DNA from 2 places in the Sphingomonas sp. DC4900 genome. Region 1 is predicted to be linked to the other one. Evidence: predicted binding sites of a transcription regulator. Region 1 holds the regulator's gene; the other holds the start of a gene.

Region 1 (5,764 bases):
GCGCATCGCCGCGGTGACGAAGCCGCGCGGCTTCCGCGCCGCGCTCGACGCCACATCCGGCCACGCGCTCATTGCCGAAATCAAAAAGGCCAGCCCGTCCAAGGGGCTGATCCGTGCCGATTTCGATCCGCCCGCCCACGCGCGCGCTTATCAGGCGGGTGGCGCGGCCTGCCTGTCGGTGCTCACCGACGAACAATGGTTCCAGGGCAGCGATGACTATCTGATCGCCGCGCGCGCCGCCTGCGACCTGCCCGTGATCCGCAAGGATTTCATGGTCGATCCCTGGCAGGCGACCGAAAGCCGCTCGATCGGCGCCGATGCCATCCTCATCATCGTTGCCGCGCTGGACGACAATCAGATGGCGGAAATCGAGGCGTCGGCGCTCGATTGCGGCATGGACGTGCTGGTCGAGGTGCATGACGAATCCGAACTGGACCGCGCGCTCCGCCTCAAATCGCGGCTGATCGGCGTCAACAACCGCAATCTGCACGACTTCTCCGTCGACTTCGCCCGCACCTACGAGCTGGTCGGCAAGGCGCCAAAGGGCTGCACCTTCGTTGCGGAAAGCGGCCTCGAAACCCGCGCCGATCTCGATGCGATGGCGGCGCATGGCGTGCGCTGCTTCCTGATCGGCGAGGCGCTGATGCGCGCCGACGACGTCGAGGCCGCGACGCGGGCCTTGGTCGGGTGAGCCGCCTCACCCATATCGACGCCGACGGTGCCGCGCATATGGTCGATGTCGGCGACAAGGCGGTGACGCAGCGTCGCGCGGTCGCCACCGGCCGCATCGCCATCGCACCCGACGCCCTGGCGGCAATCCGCGACGGCGCCGCGAAGAAGGGCGACGTGCTCGCCGTTGCCCGCGTCGCCGGGATCATGGCGGCGAAAAAGACCGCGGACCTTATCCCGCTCTGCCACCCCTTGCCCCTCACCCGCGTCACGCTCGACCTGACGCTGGACGATGCCGGCATCACCGCAACCGCGCTGACCGCCACCGACGGCAAGACCGGCGTCGAGATGGAGGCGCTGACCGCCGTGTCGGTCGCCTTGCTCACCATCTACGACATGGCGAAGGCGATGGACCGCGCCATGACCATCTCGGACATCCGCCTGCTCGAAAAGGCCGGCGGCGCCTCTGGCGATTGGCGCGCCTGACGCCATGGCGCTGCTCCCGATCGACGAAGCCCAGGCGCGGCTGTTCGCGCACGCCCCGCCGGTCGGGACCGAAACCGTGCCGCTGACCGCCGCCGCCGGCCGCTGGGCGGCGGACGACATCGCCGCCCGCCGCACCCAGCCCGCCGCCGACCTGTCGGCGATGGACGGCTATGCGATCCGCTTCACCGACCTGCCCGGACCGTGGACGCTGATCGGCGAAAGCGCCGCCGGCCGCCCCTTTGCCGGCACCGTCGGGCCCGGCGAAACCGCGCGCATCTTCACCGGCGCGGCCATGCCCGAAGGCGCCGACACGGTGATGGTGCAGGAAGAGATCGCGGCCTCCGGCACCGCGATCCACCTGACTGGCGAAGGCCCGGCAACGCTCGGCCGCAACACCCGCCGCCGCGGCCTCGACTTTCACGCCGGCAATCGCCTGATCGCCCGCGGCGAGCGGCTGACGCCAGCCCGCATCGCCGTCGCCGCGACCGGCGGCATCGGCACGATCGCGGTCCACCGCCGGGTGCGCGTCGCCATCTGCGCGACGGGCGACGAACTGGTCGATCCGGGCACCCGCGGCGACGCGAGCGCGCTGCCCGAATCGAACCGCGCGATGCTGACGGCGATGCTCGCCGACCTGCCGATCGAGCTGATCGACCTCGGCATCCTGCCCGATGATCTCGATCGCCTGCGCGATGCGTTCGCGCGCGTCGACGCCGACCTGCTCGTCACCACCGGCGGCGCGTCCGTGGGCGACCACGACCTCGTGCGCCCGGCGCTGGAGGCGGCGGGCGGCGTCATCGATTTCTGGCGGATCGCGCTGCGGCCGGGCAAGCCGATGATGGCGGGACGGCGCGGCGCGATGCAGGTGCTGGGCCTGCCGGGCAACCCGGTATCGGCCTTCGTCACCGCCCTGCTCTTCGTCAAACCGTTGATCGCGCACCTGTCCGGCGCTGCGAACCCGCTGCCGCGCAGCACGATGGCGATCCTGGGGGAAGACCTGCCCGCCAACGGCCCGCGCACCGATTATCTGCGCGCAGAGCTGCGCGACGGCCGCGCCTATGCCTCGACCATTCAGGACAGTTCGATGCTGCTGACGCTGGCGCGCTCGCATTGCCTGATCGTGCGGCCGGTCGGTGCCCCCGTCGCGCGCGTGGGCGACTCGGCGGAAATCCTCGTCATCGCTTGACGCCCCACGAATTGTTCCCTAGAAGTTCCGCGTCTGTTCTGACGGGGAAGGACCGCTTATGCTCACGCGCAAGCAGCACGAGCTTGTATGCTTCATCAACGACCGGCTCGAGGAGACGGGCATCTCACCGTCGTTCGAGGAGATGAAGGACGCGCTCGACCTCAAGTCCAAGTCCGGCGTCCACCGCCTGATCAGCGCGCTGGAGGAACGCAACTTCATCCGCCGCCTTCCCAACCGTGCGCGCGCGCTGGAAGTGCTGCGCATGCCGGAACGCTCCGAACGCAAGGCGCCTGAAACGCCCGCTCCCGCTGCGCCGCCGAGCGCGCCGGCCGCGGGCAATGTGCGTCCCGCCCCCTCGCCGGCGAACGACGTCGTCGAAATCCCGCTGCACGGCCGGATCGCCGCCGGCGTGCCGATCGAGGCGTTCGAAGGCAGTTCGATGCTCGCCGTCCCCGCGGCGTTGCTCGGCACCGGCGAACATTATGCGCTGGAGGTTTCCGGCGACTCGATGGTCGAGGCTGGTATTCTAGATGGCGACTATGCGCTGATCCGCCGTACCGACATCGCCCGCGATGGCGAGATCGTCGTTGCGTTGATCGAGGATAGCGAGGCGACACTCAAATATTTCCGTCGCGAAGGCGCGATGATCCGCCTCGATCCCGCCAACCGCGCCTATGAGCCGCAGCGCTACGTTCCCTCGCACGTCCGCGTGCAGGGCAAATTGTCGGGTATCCTGCGCCGCTACGACTGACGGGATTCCGGCGTGGTGGCGCACCGCAAAACACGATCGTTCGTGAGACTTTTGTGACTTTCCAAACGGCGCCTTCTGCCTCCCGTCGAGGGCAGGGCATTCCGGCTTCCCGCTGATTGCGTGCTTGAAAGTCCTTAAATATCGGATGTTTAGACACGGGCATCATTGCGAGCGCAGCGAAGCAATGACGGATTGACCCGAACTCGTGCCGCTACGGGAAGCAGCGCCCCGTCGCAAAGGCTCAGACCGAGACCAGCGCTCGAGCTGAGGTCATCGCGGAGGCATGGCCGTCGGGATATCGTCCGGCCGAGGCGGGGCGACCTTGGCTCCCACCAACCATGGATGCCGATCCCCTGGCTGCGTCACGGTCCGCACACGCCCGCTCGCCAGGGTCAGCATGACCCCGCCGGTACGCCGCAGCACGGGCGCGTCTAGCCGCAGCCAGCGCGGCCGGCACGCCCGCGGCAGCCGCCGGTCGCTCACCACGACGTCCGCCCTCCCGCAGGCCGCGACCACATCCCGCCATGCCAGTTGGTAGCCGCTGCGGGTTGCCAGGACGCGGAACGACTGCCCTCCCCCGTCCCGCAGGACCGCCACGCACGCATCGCGGCTGCACCGGGCCTCCGGCAGATCGTCGAGCAGCCACGGCTCGCCATCGGTCCCGCCATTTTCGGCGAGCATCGCCCGCGTATAGTCCCCGGCGCGGTCGCGCAGCAGCGCCAGCCGGCCACCCAGCCGGATCGCCATATGCCGCCCGTCCCCCGTCACCAGCAGATCGGGTGGCGGGGTCGACGCCGCCCAGGCGGCACCGGCGACGACCGGCAGCACGCCGATCCAGCGCATCCGCGTACTCCACAGCGCCAGCCACAGCCCACCGGCGACCATCGACAGAAACGCCCCCAGCGGCATCGACGACACCACCAGAGACGCGCCCGGCGCATCCGCCACGACATGCGCCAGCCACAGCAGCCCGCGCAGCGCCCCATCGGTCAACCACCACACGGGCCCGCCCAGCCCGACCGTGTCCAGCACCAACGCCCCCGCCTCCAGCGGCATGACGACGAACGTCGTCAGCGGGATGGCGACGATATTGGCCGCAGCCCCATACAGGCCCGCCTTGTGGAAGTGATAGATTGCGATCGGCATCAGCGCCGCCTCCACCACCACGCCCGTCAGCAGCAGCGACCCAAGCCCGCGTAGCAGACGGCGTGCGCGCGCTTCCTCACGCGGCTCGAACCACCCGCGCACCCGCGGATGCTCGTGCAGCGCAACGATCGCCACGATCGCGGCGAACGACAGCTGGAAGCTTGGCCCCACCAGCGCTTCCGGCCGCACCGCGAGCACGACCATCGCGCCGGCCGCAACCAGCCGCAGCGTCATCGCCTCCCGCCCCATCGCCAGCGCCGCCAGCACGAGCAGCGCGGCGACGCACGATCGGATCGTGGGCACCTGGGATCCGGTGAGCAACGTATAGCCGATGGCGGCCAACGCCCCCATCCCCGCCGCGACCAACGGCAACCGGACGCGGATGGCGAGCCATGGCCACAGCGCGAGCAGCCGCAACGTGACGAACATCGTCGCCGCCACCGCCGCGGTGATGTGCAGCCCGCTGACCGACAGCAGATGCGCGAGGCCCGCCCGCCGCATCGCCTCCGCATCGCGCTCGCTGATCGCACCCTCGTCCCCGGTCGCCAGCGCCGCCGCAATGCCGCCCCGGCTCCCCCCCAGCCGATCGGTGATATGCGCGGTCAGGCGTCGCCGCAGGCTGCCCTCCGCCGCGCCGGGCGACACCAGCTCCACCGGCGCGAACCCCCGACCGGTCGCGCCAATCCCGGCAAACCACGCCGCCCGCGCAAAATCATACGCTCCCGGCACTGACGCCGCGGCCGGAGGCATCAACCGCGCCCGCAGCCGGATTCGCGCCGCCTCACCCAGCCCCCTCGGCACATCATCGGTCGCCAGGTTGATCCGCACCCGCGGTGGCAGTCCGATCCCCGGATCGCTCTCGATCGTCAGCCGCACCAGATCGCGCGCGACGAGCGCCTCCATCCCGACCACCCGCCCCGTCACCACGGCGACGACCGGCCGCGCCAGCACCGGGGCCGCGACCTGCTCGGCGCGCCACCATGCGGTCGCCACGCCTGCCGCCATCAGAACCGCGCCGACAGCGACGCTATGCGCCGCCCGCCCGCCCCGCCCGATCGCCGCCGCAACGCAGGCGATGGCGAGTGCCGCCAGCATCGCCGCGATCCACTGGTTGGGGTCGGGCATCAGGAACCAGCCGCCAGCGCCCGTCCCGAACGCCACCGGCACCCATAAAGCAATCCGATCGCGTTCCGCGTGCAGCCACGCTTCCACACGATCGCGCAACCGATGCCACCCCTGGGGCATTTGAAGGCGCACGGAGCGCGTGCTAGAGGCCGCGGCGGCTGAACTGGCCATCAGGTTTCAAACTTTGGGAGCAAGCGCGGTTGGGCGCAACAGTTGAAAATCGTTCGGGCGACGGCGCGGGAATAGTCACGCGATTCGCCCCCTCGCCCACCGGCTATCTGCACCTCGGCGGCGCGCGCACCGCGCTGTTCAATTGGCTGTACGCGCGTCACCATGGCGGCACGTTCCTGCTGCGGATCGAGGATACCGATCGTGCCCGCTCGACGCAGCCGGCGATCGAC
Region 2 (5,764 bases), on a different contig from region 1:
TTGTCGCGGATCGGGGGCACGGCCTTGAAGAACTCCGCGGCATCCTCGACGGTCATGTCGAGCACGTCGGCGATGCTCTTGCCCTTGAACTTCACCTCCAGCGTTTCGCGATTGTAGCGGGCGCCGTGGCAGACGTCGCAGGTGACGTAGACGTCGGGGAGGAAGTGCATCTCGATCTTGAGCACGCCGTCGCCCTGGCACGCCTCGCAGCGGCCGCCCTTGACGTTGAAGCTGAAGCGGCCGGGCTTGTAGCCGCGCGCCTGCGCCTCCGGCAGGCCGGCGAACCAGTCGCGGATCTGGGTGAAGCTGCCGGTGTAGGTCGCCGGGTTCGACCGCGGCGTGCGGCCGATCGGCGACTGGTCGATGTCGATGACCTTGTCGAGGTGCTGGAGTCCGGTGACCTTGTCGTGCTTGCCCGCCAGGATGCGCGCGCCGTTGAGCGTGCGTGCGGCGGCGGCGTAGAGCGTGTCGATCGTGAAGCTCGACTTGCCCGATCCCGACACGCCGGTGATGCAGGTGAAGGTGCCGAGCGGGATCGATGCCGTCACGCCGGTGAGGTTGTTGGCGCGCGCGTTGTGGACGGTCAGCTTCTTGCCGTTGCCCTTGCGGCGCTGCGCGGGGACGGGGACTTCGCGCGTGCCGTTCAGGTAATCGGCGGTGATGCTGGTCTTGCTCTTGAGCAATTGCTTGAGCGTGCCCTGCGCTACGATCTGGCCGCCGTGGACGCCGGCGCCCGGCCCCATGTCGATGACGTAATCGGCGGTGCGGATTGCATCCTCGTCATGCTCGACCACCAGCACGGTGTTGCCGAGGTCGCGCAGGCGGCGGAGCGTCGCGAGCAGCATGTCGTTGTCGCGCTGGTGCAGGCCGATGCTGGGTTCGTCGAGGACGTACAGCACGCCCGACAGGCCGCTGCCGATCTGCGACGCCAGGCGGATGCGCTGGCTCTCGCCGCCCGACAGCGTGCCCGAGGTGCGATCGAGGTTGAGATAATCGAGGCCGACGTTGTTGAGGAAGCCGAGGCGCTCGACGATCTCCTTCAGGATGCGTTCGGCGATCGCGCGCTGCTGGTCGCCGAGGTGGTTGGGCAGATCGGTGAAGAAGGCGAGCGCGTCGACCACGCTGAGGTGCGTGGCGTGGGCGATGTCGGTCTTGGCGATCTTGACCGCGAGCGCCTCGGGCTTGAGGCGCGCGCCGTGGCAGACCTCGCACGGGCGCGACAACTGGTATTTGCCCAGCTCCTCGCGCATCCACGCGCTCTCGGTCTGGAGCAGGCGGCGGTTGAGGTTGCCGATCACGCCCTCGAACGGTTTCTTGACGTCGTAGCTCTTCTTGCCGTCGACGAAGGTGAGCGTGACCGCCTTGCCCTTGGTGCCGAACAGGATGACGTCCTGCGTTTCGGGGTGCAGGTCCTTCCACGGCGTATCGAGGTCAAATTTATATTCGCGCGCGAGCGAGCCGAGGACCTGCATGTAATAGGGGCTGGGCGGGTTGGACTTCGCCCAAGGGACGACGGCGCCCTTCTTGATGCTGAGGTCGTGGTTGGGGACGACGAGGTCTTCGTCGAACAGCAGTTTCTCGCCCAGGCCGTCGCACGCGGGGCAGGCGCCTTGGGGCGCGTTGAAGCTGAACAGGCGCGGCTCGATTTCGGCGATGGTGAAGCCGCTGATCGGGCAGGCGAACTTTTCGCTGAACACGATGCGGCCGGCGGGCGCGTTGTCGCCGAGGACTTCGGACTTGGGGGTGTGCGGTTCGACGGGATCGGCCGGGTCGATATAGGCGAGGCCGTCGGCGAGCTTCAGCGCGGTTTCGAAGCTTTCGGCGAGGCGCGTGGCGGCGTCGGCGCGGACGACGAGGCGGTCGACGACGATCTCGATGTCGTGCTTGTACTTCTTGTCGAGCGCGGGGGCTTCGTCGATCTCATGGATCTGGCCGTCGATGCGCACGCGGGTGAAGCCCGCCTTCTGCCATTCGGCGAGTTCCTTGCGATATTCGCCCTTCCGCCCGCGCACGACGGGGGCGAGCAGGTACAGGCGCGTGCCCTCGGGCAGCGCCATGACGCGATCGACCATCTGGCTGACCGTCTGCGCGGCGATCGGCTCGCCGGTGGCGGGCGAATAGGGGATGCCGACGCGCGCCCAGAGCAGGCGCATGTAATCGTAGATTTCGGTGACGGTCGCGACGGTCGAGCGCGGGTTGCGCGACGTCGTCTTCTGCTCGATCGAGATGGCGGGCGACAGGCCCTCGATATGGTCGACGTCGGGCTTCTGCATCAGCTCGAGGAACTGGCGCGCATAGGCCGACAGCGATTCGACGTAGCGGCGCTGCCCCTCGGCATAGATGGTGTCGAAGGCGAGGCTCGATTTGCCAGACCCCGACAGGCCGGTGATGACCGTCAGCGTGTCGCGGGGGATGTCGACGTCGACGTCCTTGAGATTGTGCTCGCGCGCGCCGCGGACGGAAATTTTGGTCAGCATGAAGCGGGTTCTACTTCTGTTCTGTTTCTGATGCTAGTCTGGCAGGTAGGAACGCTTGCGCGCGATTTCGAGCCGCATTGAAAGCAAGGCGGCGGTGTCTTACGTCTGTGCCACACGAGGAGATTGCGCGATGGGCAAGAAGCACAAGAAGGCGAAGCTTCCGAAGGAAGTGCTGGGCGTGAAGCTGCCCAAGGAGGTGCGCGAGGTGGGCGGGGCGCTGCTGGAGAAGGCGAACAGCCCGCAGGGGCGCAAGATGCTGGCGGCGGGGCTGACGATGGCGGCGGCCGCGGCGACCGCGGCGCTGGCCAAGGGACGCGCCGAGCGGGCCGCCAAGCCGGACGCGCCGCGCCCGCCCGAGGCGCCGGTGCCGCCCGTGCCCCCGGTTCCTCCCGTCCCGCCGGTGCCGCCGCAGGGCACGCAGACGCAGCCCGACCCGCAGGCGATTGCCGAGGCGGTGGGCAAGGCGGCGGAAGCGATGCTGGGGCGGTTATTTGGTCGGAAAGACTGACGCGGCGGGGTTTGCGGGGCGCTCGCTATCCGTCCGACATAGGGACCGGTTGTATGGCGCCGGGACATCCAGGCTGCACTCGCGATACTGTCCATGTAGCTCCGCGAGCGATAGCGATCAGTCCGCGCGCCCGTGTGCGCCATCGCTCCGCGCGGCGGAGACGCAAAGGTGGCATTTCCGCATTCCGCCGGTCGCGGCAACTTGGGGTCGGTGACCGGGCCTTCCGCGCAATATAGCGCCACTCGCTGTGGCTGTTTTGCAACGCAACGTTGCTGAAAGCGGAAATAGGTCAGTAGTACGTGCTTTACGCGAGCAAGACAGTCACACAAGCGTCACGCAGTCCAGAAGACTGACATTCCAAATCGATGACGCATGGGGCGACCGAAAACGGCGCTGTTGCAAAGGGGATATACGTGACGAAAACCGCTCGATTCGATGTGACGCGCAAGGCGGCTCTGCTCGCCGCGGCGACGCCGCTGGCGCTGGTGCTGGGGGCCGCGCCGGCCTTCGCGCAGACCGCGACGCAGACGCCTGCGCAGCTCGAGATCAAGGATCAGCAGACCGATCCGACCACGACGCAGGGCGCGAGCGATCAGGACAAGGCGAGCGACATCGTCGTCACCGGGTCGCTGTTCCGTCGCACCGACACCGAAACGCCATCGCCGGTCACCGTGCTGACCAGCGACACGCTGGCCAAGGCGGGCATCACCACCGCGTCGGACGCGATCCGTTCGATCTCGGCGGACAGCGCGGGTTCGATCGGCACCGGCTTCCAGTCGGGCTTCTCGGCCGGCGGTTCGGCCGTGTCGCTGCGCGGCCTCGGCGTGTCGTCGACGCTGGTGCTGATCGACGGGCTGCGCTCGGCGAATTTCCCGCTGAACGACGATGGCCATAACGCCTATGTCGATCTGAACTCGATCCCGTTCAGCCTGGTCGACCGGATCGAAGTGCTGAAGGACGGCGCATCGTCGACCTATGGCGCGGACGCGATAGGCGGCGTGGTCAACGTGATCCTCAAGAAGCACTTCACCGGCATCGACGGCCTGGTCGAGGGCGGCGTCGCCGAACGCGGCGATGCGAGCCACCAGCGCGCGCAGCTGACGCTGGGCTATGGCGATTATGACCGCCAGGGTTTCAACGTCTACCTGAACGGCGAATATCAGCGCGACGGCCGTGTTTCGAACCACAGCCGCGGCTTCCCGTACAACACGCAGGACCTGACCTCGATCGGCGGACTGGACAATAACGCGTCCGACCAGTCGCTGACCGTCAACGTGCCGACCGCCTATGTCACGCGCGTCCGCCAGACCGACCTCAACAACCCGCTCGCCGGCCAGGTCGGCGCCCCGCTGACCACGCGCTACGACGCGTTGGGCTTGGCCAATTGCGCGCGCGACACGTTCGCCGTCACCACCGGTTCGGCGCAGGGCACCGGCTGCAAGTACGACCTGGTCGACCTGTATCGCCAGATTCAGCCGCTGCAGGAGCGCTACTCGCTGCAGGGCCGCGTCAGCGTTCGCATCGCCGACAACGTCGAAGGCTATATCACTGGCAGCTACAGCCGCAGTGATGTCAGCATTAACGGCACGCCCTCGGCGATCCGCAACACGCAGCCGTTCGGCGGCGCACCGTCGGTCGCGTCGAACAACCCCGGCATCGTCCTGCCGGTGTACATCTGCGCGGCGGGCACCAATTGCGCGACCGCGGCGAACCGCCAGCTCAATCCGAACAACCCCTATGCGGCAGCGTTCGCCAACGACCCGACCAACGGCGCGGCGCGCATCTATTATCTGTTCGGCGACATCCCCGGCGGCAGCGATCGCAAGAACGAGGTGTACCGCGCCACCGCAGGCTTGAACGGCAATTTCGGCGACGGCCGTTACAACTGGCGTGTCGAGGGCGTGTACGCACGCGACGAGATTCAGCTGACGCAACGCGGCCTGATCAACATCGCGGGCCTCGCCCAGGCGATCAACACGGGGTCGTACAATTTCGTCAACCCGTCGCAGAACAGCGCGGCGGTGCGCAACGCGATCTCGCCCAACAAGGTGACGCCGTCGTTCTCGACCCAGGCGGCGCTGGATGCGTCGCTGTCCGCACGCCTCGCCGACCTGCCGGGCGGTCCGCTCCAGCTCGCCATCGGCGGGCAGGTGCGTCGCGAGACGCTGGAGAACAACAACCAGAATGCCGCGCTGGACACCTACGGCCTGTCGACCGCCTCGGCGTTCGGGTCGCACACCGTGTCGGCCGCCTATTTTGAAGCCGATGCGCCGATCCTCGACCAGGTCGAGCTGAACGTGTCGGGCCGCTACGACCATTATTCGGAAGGCTTCAGCCACTTCTCGCCGAAGGTCGGCGTCAAGTTCACGCCGATCAAGGAACTGGCGATCCGCGGCACCTATGCCGAGGGCTTCCGCGCGCCGACCTTCGCCGAATCGGGTCCGCGCAGCCAGTATGCGGGCTTCGTGTCGACGACCCCGCCGTGTAACTTCATCCTGCAGCACGGCGGCACCGGCACGGCGGCGTCGTGCTCGGCGAACGGCAACCCCTATAACCTCAACTACAATCTGGGTCGCGGCCTGGCCGGCAACCCCAACCTCCAGCCGGAAATCTCGCGCAGCTTCACCGGCGGCGTGATCTTCCAGCCGGTACGCTGGCTGAGCCTGACGGTCGATTATTATAACGTCCGCAAGAAGAACCTGATCGTCACCGGTCCGGACTTCGGCAAGGCGGTCGCGGCCTATTACAATTCAGCGAACCTCGCCGCGGCGCAGACCGC

What was found. Region 1 encodes LexA, which represses DNA repair genes until DNA is damaged. Its sites were predicted from a motif close to GTTCCNCNCTTGTTCT; they were not measured.
Region 2: a site for LexA is predicted at 2,485-2,500, ahead of uvrA (excinuclease ABC subunit UvrA). Genes of this name have one in related genera too.

The regions. Positions count from the first base shown of each region.
Region 1 is NZ_JAFCUK010000004.1:179,650-185,413, reverse strand. It holds gene trpC (indole-3-glycerol phosphate synthase TrpC) at 1-691, shown strand, start outside; gene moaC (cyclic pyranopterin monophosphate synthase MoaC) at 688-1,155, shown strand; gene ACP690_RS07365 (molybdopterin molybdotransferase MoeA) at 1,160-2,341, shown strand; gene lexA (transcriptional repressor LexA) at 2,400-3,092, shown strand; gene ACP690_RS07355 (ComEC/Rec2 family competence protein) at 3,363-5,483, opposite strand; gene gltX (glutamate--tRNA ligase) at 5,564-5,764, shown strand, end outside.
Region 2 is NZ_JAFCUK010000009.1:135,686-141,449, forward strand. It holds gene uvrA (excinuclease ABC subunit UvrA) at 1-2,477, opposite strand, end outside; gene ACP690_RS11940 (hypothetical protein) at 2,608-2,985, shown strand; gene ACP690_RS11945 (TonB-dependent receptor domain-containing protein) at 3,351-5,764, shown strand, end outside.